Piscinibacter sp. HJYY11: one gene and its partner. The protein of the gene in region 1 binds, or shares a complex with, the protein of each later gene. Links are inferred from orthologs where the notes say so. Each region holds a gene or a part of one and is shown on either strand. Other genes may lie near its edges.

Evidence for each region. The genes of interacting proteins can lie anywhere in the genome.
Region 2: the proteins of JI745_RS22165 (region 1) and smc are in contact, whole or in part, in a crystal structure (PDB 3ZGX), measured with the Bacillus subtilis proteins. The link is inferred for Piscinibacter sp. HJYY11 from one-to-one orthologs.

The regions. Positions count from the first base shown.
Region 1 is NZ_JAERQZ010000001.1:4,730,327-4,734,902, reverse strand. What follows is about bases 439-3,402. They hold JI745_RS22165 (ScpA family protein), read left to right. Parts: upstream 439-1,487; coding sequence 1,488-2,318; downstream 2,319-3,402. Other genes in these bases: panB (3-methyl-2-oxobutanoate hydroxymethyltransferase), read left to right, coding at 3,379-3,402; bioB (biotin synthase BioB), read left to right, coding at 2,396-3,382; JI745_RS22170 (DUF3460 family protein), read left to right, coding at 1,252-1,458; JI745_RS22175 (hypothetical protein), read left to right, coding at 506-1,177; JI745_RS22180 (SulP family inorganic anion transporter), read left to right, coding at 439-471. Outside these bases: more of JI745_RS22180, read left to right, coding at 1-438; more of panB, read left to right, coding at 3,403-4,230; panC (pantoate--beta-alanine ligase), read left to right, coding at 4,244-4,576. UniProt on the Bacillus subtilis protein: Participates in chromosomal partition during cell division. May act via the formation of a condensin-like complex containing Smc and ScpB that pull DNA away from mid-cell into both cell halves.
Region 2 is NZ_JAERQZ010000001.1:923,137-928,850, forward strand. The notes cover bases 1,151-5,252. They hold smc (chromosome segregation protein SMC), read right to left. Parts: upstream 4,867-5,252; coding sequence 1,351-4,866; downstream 1,151-1,350. Other genes in these bases: JI745_RS04170 (cell division protein FtsZ), read right to left, coding at 1,151-1,346; queF (preQ(1) synthase), read left to right, coding at 5,041-5,252. In the rest of the region: NAD-dependent DNA ligase LigA, read right to left, coding at 1-221; more of JI745_RS04170, read right to left, coding at 258-1,150; more of queF, read left to right, coding at 5,253-5,517; JI745_RS04185 (CAP domain-containing protein), read right to left, coding at 5,522-5,714. UniProt on the Bacillus subtilis protein: Required for chromosome condensation and partitioning.

The sequences.
Region 1 (4,576 bases):
ACGGTGTTGCTGGGCACCTTCCTGCTGACGGTGATCTTCGACCTCACGGTGGCCGTGCAAGTCGGCCTGGTGATGGCCTGCGGCTTCTTCATCTACCGCATGAGCACGCTCTTCCGCGCCGACCTCGCCACCGACAGCCCGCCCGGCGTGCAGGTCTACCGCCTCTACGGCACGCTCTTCTTCGGCGCAGTCGGCAAGGTCGAGGCCATCTCGCAGCAGCTGCCGCCCGGCACCCATGCCGTGGTGCTGGAGATGCACCAGCTGGTCTCGATCGACAACTCCGGCCTCGATGCGCTGATGCAGCTTCACAAGGCCCTCGAACGAGAGGGCATCCGCCTCATCCTGTGCGATCTGAACGAGCAGCCGCGCGAAATGGTGCGGCGCGCCGGCTTCGACGCCGCGCTGGGCATCGACAACATCACCACCCACCTTGGGGGGGCCCTGTCACGCGCCATTCCACCCACCCGCTGAGCTATCCTGCCGCGCTGGGAGAATGTGAATCGCCATGAGTTTCCTCAACGACCTCAAGCGCCAGGCCGACGCGCTCAAGACCCAAAGCACGGAAGACCTGGCCCTGCTGGCCCGCAATGCCGCGTTGGTCGAAGGCGCCTGCAAGACGGTGTGGCAATACTGGCTCGACCTGGCGCAACAGCTCAACGTGCTGCAACCCACGCCGCCGCTGCGCTTTTCGCTCGACAAGGTCACCGCCCTCGACAACCTCAAGCGCAGCGATTTCAAGGTCGACGCACGCCGCAAGCAGCTGCGCGACCAGGAGGTCCATGACCACGTGGTCATCCATGCGATCCAGAAGACCGGCCGCACGATCACCCTCAGCAAGGATTTTCCGCCGGAAATCGAGCGCCTCGAGGCCCGGCTGCGCCAGGCCGGCATCACGCCCGACACGAAGTGGGTGCGCAACCAGGAAAACGGCCGGCTCGAAGAGGTGATCTTCACCTTCAAGGCCGACGTGAGCTTCATCGCCCGCCTGCTGCCCGACCATGACCAGGGCGTGGTGCGCTTCCAGCTCAACAACTTCGACAGCCTGGAGACGGTGACGACCGAGTTCCCCGCACGCGACGTGGGCTCCGACCTGCTGGACCAGCTGGCCCGCTGGATGGTCGGCCAGCCGAACGACTTCCTGCGGCGTGCGAGCCAGGTCAAGCGGGTCGAAGCCTGACCGGCACCGGTTGGCACGCCCCGAGCGCTTAAAATCCCGGCTTCACTCCGGCGCCTCCGGGCGCCCTGACCGCCATGCCGCTGTTCTGGAAGCCGTACAAGTCCGAGATCACCTCGTTCATCGATGAACTGAAGGCCAAGCGCCCCACGCTCGAGGAAGAGCAGCGCCGTGGCCGGGCCCTGCTGTGGGACAAGCCGGTGGATCGCGAGGCGCAGGCCGAATACCGCGAAGCCCGCGTGCCGCAGCAGCCGTACGTCTACCAGAACAACACGAAACGCTGAACGCGTTGTCTCGAGTGGATTCCGAGGTGATGGCGCCCGACGAGGCGCCCGAGACGGCAGTGGTTCCGCAGGTGGTGGACCACATCGCCGTGGCGCGCCTGTATGGCGAGCCGCTCTTCCAGCTGCCGCAGGACCTGTACATCCCGCCCGATGCGCTGGAAGTCTTCCTCGAAGCCTTCGAAGGCCCGCTCGACTTGCTGCTCTACCTGATCCGCAAGCAGAACTTCAACATCCTCGACATCCCGCTGGCCAGCGTCACGCGCCAGTACCTCGCCTACGTCGACCAGATTCGCAAGACCAACCTCGAGCTGGCGAGCGAGTACCTGCTGATGGCGGCGATGCTGATCGAGATCAAGTCGCGCATGCTGCTGCCGCCGAAGAAGGTGGCCGAAGGCGAAGAGCCGGAAGACCCGCGTGCCGAGCTGGTGCGCCGCCTCCTGGAGTACGAGCAGATCAAGTTGGCCGCCGCGCGCCTCGATGCGCTGCCGGTGCTGGGCCGCGACTTCCTGCGTGCACAGGTGGTGATCGAACAGTCACTCACTCCCCGCTTCCCCGACGTCAACGTCGACGAGCTTCGGGCCGCCTGGCAGGACATCCTCAAACGCGCCAAGCTCAACCAGCACCACACCATCACCCGCGAGCAGCTCTCGGTGCGCGAGCACATGAGCATCGTGCTGCGCCGCTTGCAGGGCCGCCGTTTTGCGCTCTTCGAAGACCTGTTCGAGCTGAACCGCGGCCCGCAGGTGCTGGTCGTCACCTTCATCGCCATGCTGGAACTGGCCCGTGAGCACCTGCTCGAAGTGACGCAGGCCGAGGCCTTCGCGCCCATCTACGTCCGCCTGGCCTACCAGCCTGCCTGACCGCCGCTGCTGCACAGCACCATCTGCTGCACGCATCTGGTTAGACTGCCCGCCGTATTCATCTCCCGGGAACCCGCATGCAAGAAACCGCCGTCCGCGTCCACCCTCGCAAGCCTGCCGCACCCGCGGCCGCCAGCCGCTGGACCGTGGCCGAAGTCGAGGCCCTCTTCGACCTGCCCTTCACCGAGTTGATGCACCGCGCACAGACCGTGCACCGCGAGCACTTCGACCCGACCGAGGTGCAGCTGTCCACGCTGCTGTCGATCAAGACCGGCGGTTGCCCCGAGGACTGCAGCTACTGCCCGCAAGCCGCACGCTACGATACCGGCGTCGAGGCCAGCAAGATCATGGACTGCGACGCCGTGCTCGACGCCGCCAAGCGCGCGCAGGCCGCCGGTGCCACCCGCTTCTGCATGGGCGCCGCCTGGCGCTCGCCGAAGGACCGCGACATCGAGAAGGTGGCTGAACTGGTGAGCGCCGTGAAGTCGCTGGGCCTGGAAACCTGCGCCACGCTGGGCATGCTGGAAGACGGCCACGCCGAGACGCTGCAGCAAGCCGGCCTCGACTACTACAACCACAACATCGACACTGCACCCGACAAGTACGGCGACATCATCAGCACCCGCCAGTTCCAGGACCGGCTCGACACCCTGCAGCGCGTGCGGGGCGCCGGCGTGAAGGTATGCTGTGGCGGCATCGTCGGCATGGGCGAGACACGTACGCAGCGCGCCGCACTCGTCGCCGAACTCGCCAACATGGACCCATACCCCGAGTCGGTGCCCATCAACAACCTCGTGCAGGTGCCTGGCACGCCGCTGCACGGCAGCGAGAAGCTCGACCCGCTCGAGTTCGTGCGCACCATCGCGGTCGCCCGCATCACCATGCCGAGGTCGCGTGTGCGCCTGTCGGCCGGCCGCCAGCAGCTCGGCGAAGCGGTACAGACCCTGTGCTTCCTGGCCGGAGCCAACTCCATGTTCTACGGCGACAAGCTGCTGACCACCGGCAACCCCGACGTGCAGGCCGACCAAGAGCTGCTGGCCAAGCTCGGGATGACGACCTCATGAGCGGCGCAGAGCAATCCCTGTACGGCGGCGGCACGGCCGCGCCGAAAGAGCGCAAGCCCGTCACGCTGCACCGCATCCGCGAGATGCAGGCCGCCGGTGAGCCGATCACCATGTTGACCTGCTACGACGCCAGCTTCGCGAAGCTGCTCGACGCCGCCGGGGTCGACACCCTCCTGATCGGAGATTCACTCGGCATGGTGCTGCAGGGCCGATCAAGCACCCTGCCGGTCACGCTGGAAGAAACGGCGTACCACATCCGCAGCGTGCAGGCCGGCAACCGCAATGCCTTCGTCCTGGGCGACATGCCATTCGGCAGCTACCAGGAATCGAAAGAGCAGGCCATGCGCAGCGCCACCGTGCTGATGCAGGCCGGCGCGCAAATGGTCAAGCTCGAAGGCGGCGGCTGGACGCCCGAGACGGTGCGCTTCCTCGTCGATCGCGGCGTGCCGGTGTGTGCGCACCTAGGCCTCACGCCGCAGTCGGTGCACGCGATCGGCGGCTACCGCATCCAGGGCAAGAGCGCCGATGGCGCGGCCATACTGAAGCAGCACGCCAAGGAGCTGTCGGACGCCGGCGCCGCGATGTGCGTGCTCGAGCTCGTGCCCGCAGCGCTGGCCAAAGAGATCACCCAGAGCGTCGCGATGGCCACCATCGGCATCGGCGCGAGCAGCGCCTGCTCGGGCCAGGTGCTGGTCCTGCACGACATGCTCAACGTCACGCAAGGCAAGCTGCCGCGCTTCGTGCGCAACTTCATGGATGGCGCACCGAGCATCAAGGCGGCCATCGAGGCCTATGTGGCCGCGGTGAAATCGCGCAGCTTCCCGGACGACGCCGTCCACGGCTATTGAACGATCGACAGAGATGAAGGTCCTGCACACCATCGCCGAACTGCGCGCCGCCCTGCCCGGCCCGCAGGCCTGCGCGTTCGTGCCCACCATGGGCAACCTGCACGAAGGTCACCTCGCACTCGTGCGCCAGGCCAAGGCCCACGGTCTGCCGGTGGTGGCGAGCATCTTCGTCAACCGGCTGCAGTTCGCGCCGCACGAAGACTTCGACCGCTACCCGCGTACGCTGCAACGCGACGCCGAGCTGCTCAAGGGCGCCGGTTGCGACCTCGTCTTCGCCCCCGACGAGCGCGAGATGTACCCGCAGCCGCAGACCTTCAAGGTGCACCCCGACCCGGCGCTCGCGGAC
Region 2 (5,714 bases), 3.8 Mb from region 1 along the record:
GTCAGGCCGTCCAGCACCTGGCCGATGACACGCTGGGTGGGCGAGTCGGCCGTCAGCAGCTCGGGGTGCGCGGCCTCGATGGCCTGCAGCTCCTGGAACAGCTTGTCGTACTCGGCGTCAGGGATCTCCGGATCGTCGAGCACGTAGTAGCGGTGGGCGTGGTGGTTGAGCTGCTCACGCAGCTGGGCGGCACGTCGGGCGGTATCTGGGGTCTGCGGCATGGCGCCGCAGTTTAGGCCCCGTCGGGCCGTTTTCGTTCAGCTGAAGAGCCTGCGTGCCACCATCGACCCAGCCGCGATGTCGCGCGCTTCCAGCGCCTCGTACAGCTTCCCGAGCTCAGCCCCGATCGCCGCAAAACCTTGAGGGCTCAGCGGCTGGCCGTTGTCATCGACGATCGCCGCATCCATGCCGAGCGACAGCGCCTGCGCGCTCGCCTGCCAGGCGATGAAGGGCTCCGCCTTGGCTTCGGTCTGCGGCACGTCGAAGCTCAGGGTCACGTCGCGCACGGCGGCCTGGTTGGGGTCGTCGGCGAGCGCGGCTTGCGCGTCGAAGGTCAATGTGAGGATGGGTGGGGCACCCTCCTCCTTAGACGGCATCACCAGCCGGCCGGGCACCATGCCGGGCACGAAGCCATGGCGGGCGGCGTGCTGCTGGATGTAGCCCACGCTCCACGCGACCGAGCGGGCCTGCAGGTGCACGGCGAGCTGCGCATCGTGCTGGCTGGCGAAGGTGTCGAGCTCCTTGGCGCGCAAAGCGGCGTCGAGCATGTCGGGGAAGTCGGCCATCGCCCCGATCGCGTCGGCCATCGGCTGGATCTTCTGCACGAACTCGGAGTACTCGATCTCGTTCATCGCGCCAGTGCGGTTGGCGAGTTGTACGCCGGCCTGCAGCTCGCCGTAGTGGCGGCCGGGCAGCGGCGCCTCCCACTCGCCGGTCTCGGTGTTCAGGCCCTCGATCAGGAAGGGCTTGCTGCCCGCGCGGCGGGTGGTGGGCTGGTGGGCCAGCACGAGCTCGCCGGTCACTGGCGATTCGAGGGTCAGCGTGGCGATCGCGTCGACGAGCGCATCGATGCGCTGCGTTGCACGGCGCACCGTCGCGATGGGCAGCGGCGAGACGGGCTTGTCGTCGACCGTGATCGGGGCCGCATCGAGCGGCAGAGCGTCGGTGGGCACATCGCCCAGCACCGGCTCGATCAGGTCGCGCGGCTCCTGGCGCTCGCGCGGCTCAGGCGTCGGTTGCTCGGCCCGCTTGGGGCCGGCCTTGCGGGCCTGCCACGCGCCGTGCGCCACCACGCCGGCCAGCACCACGCCCCCGAGGCCCGCCAGCGCGATGGTCAGGCTGTTCATGGGTTCAGGCCGCTTCCGCCATGCTGACCGCGGATTCCATGTCGACCGCCACGATGCGCGACACGCCCTGCTCCTGCATGGTCACGCCGATCAGCTGCTCGGCCATCTCCATCGCGATCTTGTTGTGGCTGATGAAGAGGAACTGCGTGCCGCTGCTCATCTCCTTCACGAGCTTGGCGTAGCGCTCGGTGTTGGCGTCGTCGAGCGGCGCGTCCACCTCGTCGAGCAGGCAGAACGGTGCCGGGTTCAACTGGAAGATCGCGAACACGAGCGCGATGGCCGTGAGCGCCTTCTCGCCGCCCGAGAGCAGGTGGATGGTGCTGTTCTTCTTGCCCGGCGGCTGGGCCATCACCTGCACGCCCGCATCCAGGATCTCGTCGCCCGTCATCACGAGCTTGGCCTGGCCGCCGCCGAAGAGGCTGGGGAACATGCGGCCGAAGTGCGAGTTGACCTGGTTGAAGGTGTTGCCCAGCAGGTCGCGCGTTTCCAGGTCGATCTTGTGGATGGCGCCTTCGAGCGTGGTGATGGCTTCGTTCAGGTCGGCGTTCTGCGCGTCGAGGAAGGTCTTACGTTCGCGCGAAGCCGTCAGTTCATCGAGGGCCGCCAGGTTCACGGCGCCGAGGGCGTTGATCTCGCGGTTGATGCGATCGATCTCGCCTTGCAGGCCGTAGAGCTTGACGTTGTTCTCGGCGACATTCTTCGCCAGCGCTTCGAGGTCGACCTCGGCAGCGGTGAGCTGCTCCATGTACTGCGCGCCACCCAGCTGGGCGGCCTGCTCCTCGAGCTGCAGCTTGGTGATGCGGTCGCGCATCGGCTGCAGGCTTTGCTCGTGCTGCAGGCGTTGCTCGTCGGCGCGGCGCAGGCGCAGGGTCAGGTCGTCGTATTCGCTGCGCTTCGCGCCGAGGGCGGCTTCGCGCTCGAGCTTCACGGCGAGCGCCGCTTCGAGGCCGGCCTGGGCCGAGGCATCGGTCAGGCGCGTCAGCTCTTCCTGCAGCTGCACCGCCGATTGTTCGTTGGCGGCGACCTGCTGCGTCGCGGTCTCGATGCTGCGTTGCAGCTCGCTGCGGCGCGCGGCCAGCGAGCGTGAGGAGAACTGCGCCTCCTGCGCCTGGCGCTCCAGCGAGCGAAGCTGCTCGCGCGCTTCGGCCAGCTTGCGCTCGGCGGTGATCACCGCTTCTTCCAGCTCGGCGTGGCGCTCCTGCGTGTTGGCGAGCTGCATGTCGAGCTCTTCGAACTTGGCCTCGCCGGTGGCGCGGCGCTCGTTCAGCTCTTCGAGCTGGCCGTCGATTTCGGCGAGCTCGGCATCGAGCTGGCCACGGCGGGTGCTCGTCGCTTCGGCCTGCTGCGAGAGGCGCAGCAGCTCAACGTGCAGCTGATGCGCACGGGTCTGCGTCTCGGCCGCTTCACGGCGCGCCGTCACCAGGCGCTGCGACGCATCGGTGTACGCCGCCTCGGCACGCACGAGGCTGCTGCGCGACTCTTCGGCGATCAACGCCTGCGCCTTCGACTGGCGCTCCAGGTTCTCGATCTCCTGCGCGCGGGCCAGCATACCGGCCTGCTCGGAGTCGGGCGCGTAGAAAGAGACCGCGAACTGGCTCACCGCATGGCCCTCGCGGGTCATGATCACTTCGCCGTGCGTCAGCTTGTCGCGCGCGGCAAAAGCTTCGTCGATGTTGGCGGCGGTGTAGACACCTTCGAGCCAGTCGTTCAGCAGCGCCTTCAGGCCCGCATCGCCCAGGCGCAGCAGGTCGCTCAGGCGCGGCAGCGTCTGGTGCGTGTTGGTGATCGCGGCCTGCGGCGGCGTGTAGAACGCCAGCTTGGCCGGCGGCGCGTCGGAGGCAAACGCACGGGCCGTCTCGATGCGGCCGACCTCGAGCGCGTTGATGCGCTCGCGCAGCGCCGATTCAAGCGCCGTCTCCCAGCCCGACTCGATGTGGATCTTGGTCCACAGGCCCTGCAGGCCATCGAGCCCGTGCTTGGCGAGCCAGGGCTTGAGCTTGCCTTCGGTCTGCACTTTTTCCTGGAGCGCGCGCAGCGCTTCGAGGCGGGCACTGAGGTCGGCTTGTTTGCCGCTCTCGGCGTTGACCTGCTCCTGCTTCGTGCGGCGGTCTTCGTCGAGCGCCGGCACCTGCTCGCTCAGCTCGTGCAGGCGCTCGTCGGCCACGGCCTGTGCCTCTTCGGCGACGGCGGATTGCTGCTTCAGCTCTTCGAGCCGCGCCGTGTCGGGCGCAGCGAGTTGCCGGCGCTCGCCATCGAGGCGCTCGCGGCGGGCGTTCAATTGACGGCGCTGGTCGTCGATGTTGCGGCTCTCGGCGGCCAGCACCTGGATCTGCTGCTGCACGCTCGTGACCGAGCTGCGCTGCTCGTTGGCGCGTGCCTGCGCGGCGCGCACCGCGTCTTCGGCGTTGGGCAGGTTGCCGGCCTGCTCTTCGGCTTGCGCGGCGAGGATCTCGCTCTGCTCATCGGCCGCGGCGATCTGCTCGGCGATCTGCTCCAGCTCCACCTGGGCCTCGGCCTGTCGCTCTTCCCACTGCTCGTTCTGCGCCTTCAGCTCGGTAAGGCGCTGCTCCACGCGCTGACGGCCTTCGACCACATAGCGGATGCGCTCCTCCAGCCGGCTCACTTCGAGCGAGGCTTCGGCGAGCGAGCCTTGCGCGGTGTGCAGCTCGTCGCTTGCGGCGTAGTGCGCCTGGCGGATCGTCTCCAGCTCGGCTTCGCCGTGGCGCAGCTCGGCCATGCGGGCTTCGAGCGCGTTGGTCGCTTCAAGCACTTCCTTCTTCACGCGCTCCTGCTCACTCGCCGCGTCGCGGTGCTTGAGGAACCACAGCTGGTGCAGCTTGAGCGAGCCGCTCTCCTGCAGCGCTCGGTACTGGCTCGCCACCTCGGCCTGCTTCTCGAGCTTCTCGAGGTTGGCGTTCAGCTCACGCAGGATGTCTTCGACGCGGGTGAGGTTCTCGCGCGTGTCTTTCAGCCGGTTCTCGGTCTCGCGACGGCGCTCCTTGTACTTGGAGACACCGGCGGCTTCTTCGAGGAAGAGACGCAGCTCCTCGGGCTTGGATTCGATGATGCGGCTGATCGTGCCCTGGCCGATGATGGCGTAGGCGCGAGGGCCGAGGCCGGTACCGAGGAAGACGTCCTGAACGTCGCGGCGGCGCACCGGCTGATTGTTGATGAAGTAGCTGCTGGTGCCGTCGCGCGTGAGCACGCGTTTCACCGCGATCTCGGTGAACTGGTTCCACTGGCCGCCGGCGCGGGCGTCTTCGTTGCTGAAGACGAGCTCGACGCTTGCGCGGCTCGCGCCCTTGCGGTTGCCCGAGCCGCTGAAGATCACGTCCTGCATCGACTCGCCGCGCAGTTCGCTGGCCTTCGACTCACCGAGCACCCAGCGCACGGCGTCCATGATGTTGGACTTGCCGCAGCCGTTGGGGCCGACCACGCCGACGAGCTGCCCTGGAAGCTGGAAATTCGTGGGCTCGGCAAAGGACTTGAAGCCCGAAAGCTTGATGGAATTCAGACGCATGGAGAGAGCTGTCCGGGTGCGGCTCAGGCATCACGCCGAGCGCTTCTAAGTGCTTGATTTATTTAGGAAATTCCGCTATCCAGCGGCTTTCCAGCGAGGCGCGATGATACCATCGCCCCCCTCGCGAAACCCCCGTAGAAACCTCTCGAAACGCCCTTCCCCGCCATGGCCAAGATGTCCTCCAAAGTCGCCGCCCCGAAGCCCAAACTCAACCAGCGCGAGAAACCGGCCAACCCGCCCACCGCGCCGAGCAAGGACCTGCAGGTCTTCCCCAATCCGGCGCCGCAGCGCGACTACGTCATCCAGTTCCAGGTGCCGGAGTTCACCTGCCATTGCCCGCTGACCGGCCAGCCGGACTTCGCGCACTTCACCATCGACATGATTGCCGACAAGCTCTGCATCGAGCTGAAGAGCCTGAAGATGTACTTCTGGAGCTATCGCAACGAAGGCGCGTTCCACGAGAAAGTGACCAACACCATCCTCGACGACATCGTGAAGGCCACCAACCCGCGCTTCGTGCGCATCACCGCCAAGTGGTACGTGCGCGGCGGCATCTACACGAACGTGGTGGCCGAACACCGGCAAAAGGGCTGGAAGCCGCAGCCGGTGGTCGATCTGCCGAAACACGTGGAAGAGCGCGGCCTCCTCTGAGCGATCAGCGCATCGGCGCACCCAGCGCCATCGTCCAGTAGTGGGTGTAGGTGCTGCGCGGCCCGCCGAGCGCGCAGGCCACGCCCACGTGCACGAGGTCCGGCTTCATCAGGTTGGCGCAGTGTCCCGGGCTGTCAAGCCACTGCTGCACCGTCCCGTCGACCGAGCCACGGCCGCCGGCGATGTTTTCAGCCAGC